One region of the Streptomyces sp. NPDC051105 genome, then DNA from elsewhere that is predicted to be linked to it. Evidence: riboswitches for the same ligand, from Rfam matches in the RefSeq annotation. Region 1 holds a riboswitch; the other holds the start of a gene.

What was found. A riboswitch is a leader RNA that binds a small molecule or an ion and turns the genes downstream of it on or off. The one in region 1 is predicted to bind cyclic di-AMP.
Positions count from the first base shown of each region.
Region 2: it holds a riboswitch for cyclic di-AMP, as region 1 does, so the genes downstream of both, AB0N16_RS03225 (M23 family metallopeptidase) here and AB0N16_RS09860 (transglycosylase SLT domain-containing protein) in region 1, are expected to answer to the same signal.

Region 1 is NZ_JBFBBR010000003.1:514,540-517,728, reverse strand. Features, by position in the region: gene AB0N16_RS09865 (HAD family hydrolase) at 272-1,078, shown strand; gene AB0N16_RS09860 (transglycosylase SLT domain-containing protein) at 1,088-1,576, opposite strand; cyclic di-AMP (ydaO/yuaA leader) riboswitch at 1,582-1,777, opposite strand.
Region 2 is NZ_JBFBBR010000001.1:713,190-716,378, reverse strand. Features, by position in the region: gene AB0N16_RS03230 (pitrilysin family protein) at 1-933, shown strand, start outside; cyclic di-AMP (ydaO/yuaA leader) riboswitch at 1,180-1,343, shown strand; gene AB0N16_RS03225 (M23 family metallopeptidase) at 1,356-2,111, shown strand; gene AB0N16_RS03220 (GntR family transcriptional regulator) at 2,741-3,189, shown strand, end outside.

The DNA.
Region 1 (3,189 bases):
ACGCCGGATGCCGAACGACAGCGCGTAGGCCTGCGGCCGCGTGCTCACGCGGGAACCGCTCCGGCACCCCGGTCGCCCGCGTCCAGCGGATGCGCCCGGGAGTCTGCCGGTCCGTCCCCGCACCACCGCCGCCCCCGTCCGGTCGGTGCAATCAATCCATCGCCAACGTAACGCGCCCCACTGACATCGCCCCATCACGGCGACGGCGGGCGCCACTTGAGGCCGAAACGCACAGTGAGTCTCAGGGGCGTGCTGTCCGTATTCTCTGATCATGGTCGCACCCACCCCGTACGCACTGATCGCCACCGACCTGGACGGCACGCTGCTGCGCGCCGACGACACCCTGTCGGAGCGGTCGCTCGCCGCGCTCGCGCGGGCCGGCCGGGCCGGTGCCCGGCATCTTGTGGTGACCGGCCGTCCCGCGCCGAGAGTGCGTCCCCTCCTGGACGACCTCGGCTGCACGGGTCTCGCGGTCTGCGGCCAGGGCGCTCAGGTGTACGACGCCGGCGCGGACCGGCTGCTGTGGTCGGTCACCCTGGACCGGGAACTGGCGGAGAACGCCCTCGGCAAGATCGAGGCCGAGGTCGGGCAGGTGTACGCGGCGGTCGACCAGGACGGCGTGGACGGCCTCACGCTCATCGAGCCGGGCTATCTGATGCCCCACCCCACCCTGCCCGCGCTGCGCGTGGGCCGGCGCGACGACCTGTGGTGCGCGCCGATCAGCAAGGTGCTGCTGCGCCACCACACCCTGTCCGACGACGAACTGGCGGCGACCGCGCGTGCGGTGGTGGGATCGCTGGCGACGGTCACCATGTCGGGGCCGGGGACCGTCGAGCTCCAGCCGTGCGGGGTGACCAAGGCGACCGGGCTGGCGCTGGCCGCCGGCCATCTGGGGCTGAGCCCCGAACAGGCCATCGCCTTCGGGGACATGCCCAACGACATCCCCATGTTCGACTGGGCGGCCTACGGGGTGGCCATGGCCAACGCCCATCCCGAACTCAAGGCGGTGGCCGACGAGATCACCTTGTCGAACGAGGACGACGGCATCGCCGTCGTCCTCGAAGGACTCTTCGGCTGACGGCGCCGGTCAGTACGCGCCGTGCACGTTGTCCATCGAGCCGTACCGCGCGGCGGCGTAGTTGCAGGCGGCGGTGATGTTCGCGACCGGGTCGTAGATGTCGAACGACGTGCCGTCCACGTGGTACGTCTTGAACGTCGGGTCGATCACCTGGAGCAGGCCCTTGGAGGGGATGCCGGCGGCCGCGTTGGAGTCCCAGAGGTTGATGGCCCGCGGGTTGCCGGAGGACTCACGCATCACGTTGCGGTAGATGCCGTTGTAGCTGCCGGGGATGTTCTTCTCGGCCATGATCGCGAGCGACTCGCGGATCCAGCCGTCGAGGTTGTTCGGGTACCCGGCGAGTGTCGTCGAGGCCGTCGAGGTGCCGGAGGTGGCGGCGGAAGCGGCCGTCGCCCCGATGAGCGGGAGGGCGAGAACGGCGGCGCTGGTGCCGGCGATGGCGAGCGTGCGGATGATGCGGTTACGGCGGGGACAGCGGTGCTGGGCGGCAGCAGACATGGCGTGGTTCCTCTCCGTCGCCTGCGAGGTGAGCTGTCGGGTTCGGGCCCGGGGAGTGCCCGGCCGCCCCGCCCTAAGGCGAGGCGACTTCACCCCTAGCCGTTCCGGTTCGACGTCCGTCGGTGACATCGGTCGCCCGGTCCGGCGACTTACCTGGTTTCCCCGCTCCTGCCGTGCGAATGGACTCGTCGATGGGTCGCGACGGGCGGCGGCAGGATTCGGCGTCCGCCCGGCGAGCGGGAACGTATGCGAGAGCACATGTCCGGAACAAGTGCCTGATTCACACAACACACCGATTGACCTTGATCTGAGTCGTATGGGTCACTTGATCCTTTGCGGCCGCCAAGCCTCAACTCGCCCACAGAAAAGGAGAGAAAGGGGGCCCTGCCGCCGTCGTGACACTCCGGGTTGCGTGACCTACTTCACAAAATGGCAATTAAGGCGAATCGGACAATAGGGGTTCGCGGAATCCGTTTTTCCGGGCATCGGTGGAAAAGCGCCTCGGGGTCATTCGCGCGGATTGTGCTCGTGGGGATGGGTGAAGTGGTCTACGTCACAGGGAATTCAAGAGATTGTCCGAATTGCCTTATTCGGTGGAATTCCGACTCGATGGGGGGACCGGTGGGGCCCAGGCGGGTCCGGCTCGGCGCCGAGTTCTGTGCCTCCGGTTCATCCGGTCGTGTGGCCTCTCCGGCGCGCCCTAGTGAACTCCGTACGGCCCGGGTACGCGCGCGTGCCGTGATCATGCGCGGTGCGGAGGCGGGCGCCCGGAGGCTTCGTCCGCCCGGGCGTCTCGAAGGCCATCGGGCGGCCAAGCCCCCGGAGTGCGCCGGGAGTTCACACGCGACAGGCGTACGTGATTCCGGTCACTTCGGAGGGCGGGGTGCGGGCTCGCCGACCGGGGCGGGCTCGCCGACCGGGTGACGGCCAGGGTGGCAGTCCACGCGCGCGTGTCCACCGCGGGGGCGGAACCTCCGCCGCACCGCGCGTCGTTGTCACAGTGGCCGTCCGTGGAGCGGGCCACGGCGACCGCCTTGAGCGGCTCGGGCGCGAGAGCCGCCGTCCGGAGCGACATGCAGCCGTCTCAGAGAGGTGTCGACCGTGCCCACGCTCGCGGTGCACAGGGGCCACGCCGTCGGCCGCTCGACGGTCGCGGGCCCGCCCTGCCCGTCCGTCGAGACATGTCCGTGGCCCATGGGGCGCGGGTGGGGGGCGGGGGGCGTGCGTGGGATCGTCCGTCACTGGACGCCACACGCGCGTGGGTGCCCGCGTTCGGACGGCGAAGGGTGTGCGGAGGTCCTCGTGCGTGATCTCGTAAGTGACGGGGGTGCGCGTGCGGATCGGTGCGGTATGCCCCCGTCGGCTTTGGCGGGCGGCGAAAGGGGTACCTCCGGGCAGGTGATGTCGGACGGAGGGGGTGTGACCGTCCGCGGTCGGTGGTGTGCCGGACGGTCCAGCGTCGGGCCCGGTGACGGCGCTGGTCCGGGACGCGGTTCACGCCTCGGGCGGGGACACGGCTTACACCACGGTTCGGGACAACAGTCGGTACTTCCTGTTAAGTCATGGGATGTCAGGTCGTATCGGATGATCAAAAACATACCGGTCGTGATCCG
Region 2 (3,189 bases), on a different contig from region 1:
CACGAGCTGGCCAACCCCAGCCGCCGGGCCGCCAAGCAGCTCTACAAGGAACTGTTCCCGTCGACCGCGCGGATGTCCCGTCCGCGCCAGGGCACCGAGGACACCGTAGAGAAGATCGACGCGGCCGCCGTACGCGCGTTCTACGACCGGCATGTGCGGCCCGCCACCGCCACCGCGGTCGTCGTCGGCGACCTCACCGGCATCGACCTGGACGAACTGCTCGGCGAGACCCTGGGCGCCTGGCGCGGCTCCACCGCCCAGCCCCGGCCGGTGCCCCCGGTCTCCGCCGACGACACCGGCCGAGTCGTCATCGTGGACCGCCCCGGAGCCGTCCAGACGCAGCTGCTCATCGGCCGCGTCGGCGCCGACCGGCACGACCGCGTCTGGCCCGCCCAGGTGCTCGGCACCTACTGCCTGGGCGGCACCCTCACCTCGCGCCTGGACCGCGTCCTGCGCGAGGAGAAGGGCTACACCTACGGCGTCCGAGCCTTCGGGCAGGTCCTGCGGTCCGCCCCCGACGGCAGCGGCGCCGCGATGCTCGCCATCAGCGGCTCCGTGGACACCCCGAACACCGGCCCGGCGCTCCAGGACCTGTGGACGGTGCTGCGCACCCTCGCCTCCGGGGGCCTCACGGACGCCGAGCGCGACGTCGCCGTGCAGAACCTCGTCGGCGTGGCGCCGCTCAAGTACGAGACGGCGGCGGCCGTCGCCGGCACCCTGGCCGACCAGGTCGAGCAGCATCTGCCCGACGACTTCCAGGCCACGCTCTACCGGCAACTGGCCGCGACCGGCACGGTGGAGGCCACCGCGGCGGTCGTGAACGCCTTCCCGGTCGACCACCTGGTGACCGTCCTCGTCGGCGACGCGGCGCAGATCAAGGAGCCCGTCGAGGCCCTCGGCATCGGCGAAGTGACGGTCGTCGCCGCGGAGTAGGCGGAGTAAGCCGAGCGAGGCGAGCGGCGAAGCAAGCCGCGCGTCCGGACGAGCGGCACGCGCGCGTGAAGCGGCCCTGGTGACTGTTGCGTCACCAGGGCCGCCGAATGTCCGAATTGGGGCGGAGGTTGCCTGTCTGCCCTGTGGGATGCGCGACAAATGACGTGATCCGTTTGAGCATTGCGAGGACGTCCTCGTAGGTTCTTCCGGGCTGTCCGTCAGGCAATGCGCCGCGCCCGCGGCACCGGACAGCCATCGCCGAGTCCCCGTACGGCGCGAGCCAGGGGAGCCGGGGACCCACACAGTCCCTGGGGTGAATCGGGCGCCCGCGCGAGCCGCGAGGGGGCCCGTAGGAGACCTTCCTGCTCCGAACCCGTCAGCTAACCCGGTAGGCGAGAGGGAAGGAAAGGACCAGCCTCTACATGGCGTTCATGTGCGCCTCCGGGAAGCACCGTCGTCCCGGCCGGGTGAAGCGCACCACCGCGCAGGCCGCCGGTATCGCGGCCCTCACCACCACCGGTGTCATCGGCACCCTCTCGGCCGCCCCCGCGCTCGCCGCCGAGAACTCCGTCGAGCAGACCGGCCTCACCCCGGTCATCACCGTCAGCGACTCGGTCGCCGACCAGATCGACGCCCAGGCCGCCGCGCAGAAGGCCGCCGCCGAGCGCAAGGCGGCCGAGGAGGCCGCGCGCAAGAAGGCCGTGGAGAAGGCCAAGAAGGAGCGCGAGGCCGAGGCACGCGCCGCGCGGGCGGCGGAGCGCAAGCGCCTCAACGCCTTCGTCCCGCCGATCTCCGACTCGTACGTCTCCACCGGCTACAAGACCGGCGGCTCCCTGTGGTCCTCCGGCGCCCACACCGGCATCGACTTCCACGCCGCCACCGGCACGGTGGTGCACGCGGTCGGCATCGGTACGGTCGTCTCCACCGGCTGGGGCGGGTCCTACGGCAACCAGATCGTCATCAAGATGGCCGACGGCATGTACACCCAGTACGGCCACCTGTCGTCGATCGGCGTCTCGGTGGGCCAGAAGGTCACGCCGGGCCAGCAGATCGGCCTCTCCGGCGCGACCGGCAACGTGACCGGCCCCCACCTCCACTTCGAGGCCCGCACGACCCCGGAGTACGGCTCGGACATCGACCCGGTCGCCTACCTCCGCAAGCACGGCGTGAACGTCTGACCGACCACGGCGGGCACGCCTGGCGCGCGGTACCGCACGCCCCGCGCGGGTTACGGCGCGCACGCCCCCGCGCGGCCATCGCGTGAGCGCGGGGAGTGGGGCGCGGGGCGCGGGGCGCGGGGCGCGCGAGCGTGACACCACGGCGTGCGCGTTCTGCGAGAACCCGGCGTGCGCCCCACCCGTGCGTCCCCGGCGTGGATGCCTCCCGGCGCCCCCGGCGTGGACCCCTGCCGCGAGCTCTCAGCGTGCGCCCCTCCCGCGCGATCCCGGCGTGCGCCCCACCCGCGCGTCCCCGGCGTGGATGCCCCCCGGCGCTCCCGGCGTGGACCCCACCCGGGAGCCCCAGTGTGGACGCCCCGCCCCGAGCGCCGCACGAAGGTGTTTCCCCGCGGGCGCATCACACACCTCGATCACGCGCCCCCCGGCGATGAACATGTGACGCCACAGGGCGACAGCCCCGAAGCCCCGGCCGCTCCCCGAGCCGGGGCTTTCGTCGTTTTCGTGACCCCGGTGTCCAAAAAATATGCATGGATTCAGGGCCGCCGTCGGAAATTCCAGCCCATTGCAATAGAGTCACGGAACGGACGCCACTCGGCGGCGTTTCACGGGGATTAAGGCGGAGGTCGGACATGCGTATTCCGGCGCACTCGGTATGCACGGCGATCCGGGACGACATCGTCGCGGGTGTCTACGAGCGCGGCAGCCGGCTCACCGAGGAACTCCTGGCCCGTCGCTACGGCGTCTCGCGCGTCCCCGTCCGCGAGGCCCTGCGCACCCTGGAGGCCGAGGGCTTCGTGGTGACGCGCCGGCACGCGGGTGCGTGCGTCGCGGAACCGACCGAGCAGGAGGCCGCCGACCTGCTGGAGATGCGCCTGCTCCTGGAGCCGCTCGGCGCCTCCCGGGCCGCCCAGCGTCGTACCGAGGCCCACCTCAAGGTGCTGCGGGGACTCGTCAGGCTGGGCCAGGAACGGGCCCGCAGGGGCGGCAGCGAGGACCTGCGCTCCCTGGGCGGCTGGTTCCACGAGACGCTCGCCCAGGCCACCGGAAGCCACGCCCTGACCTCGACACTTACTCAGCT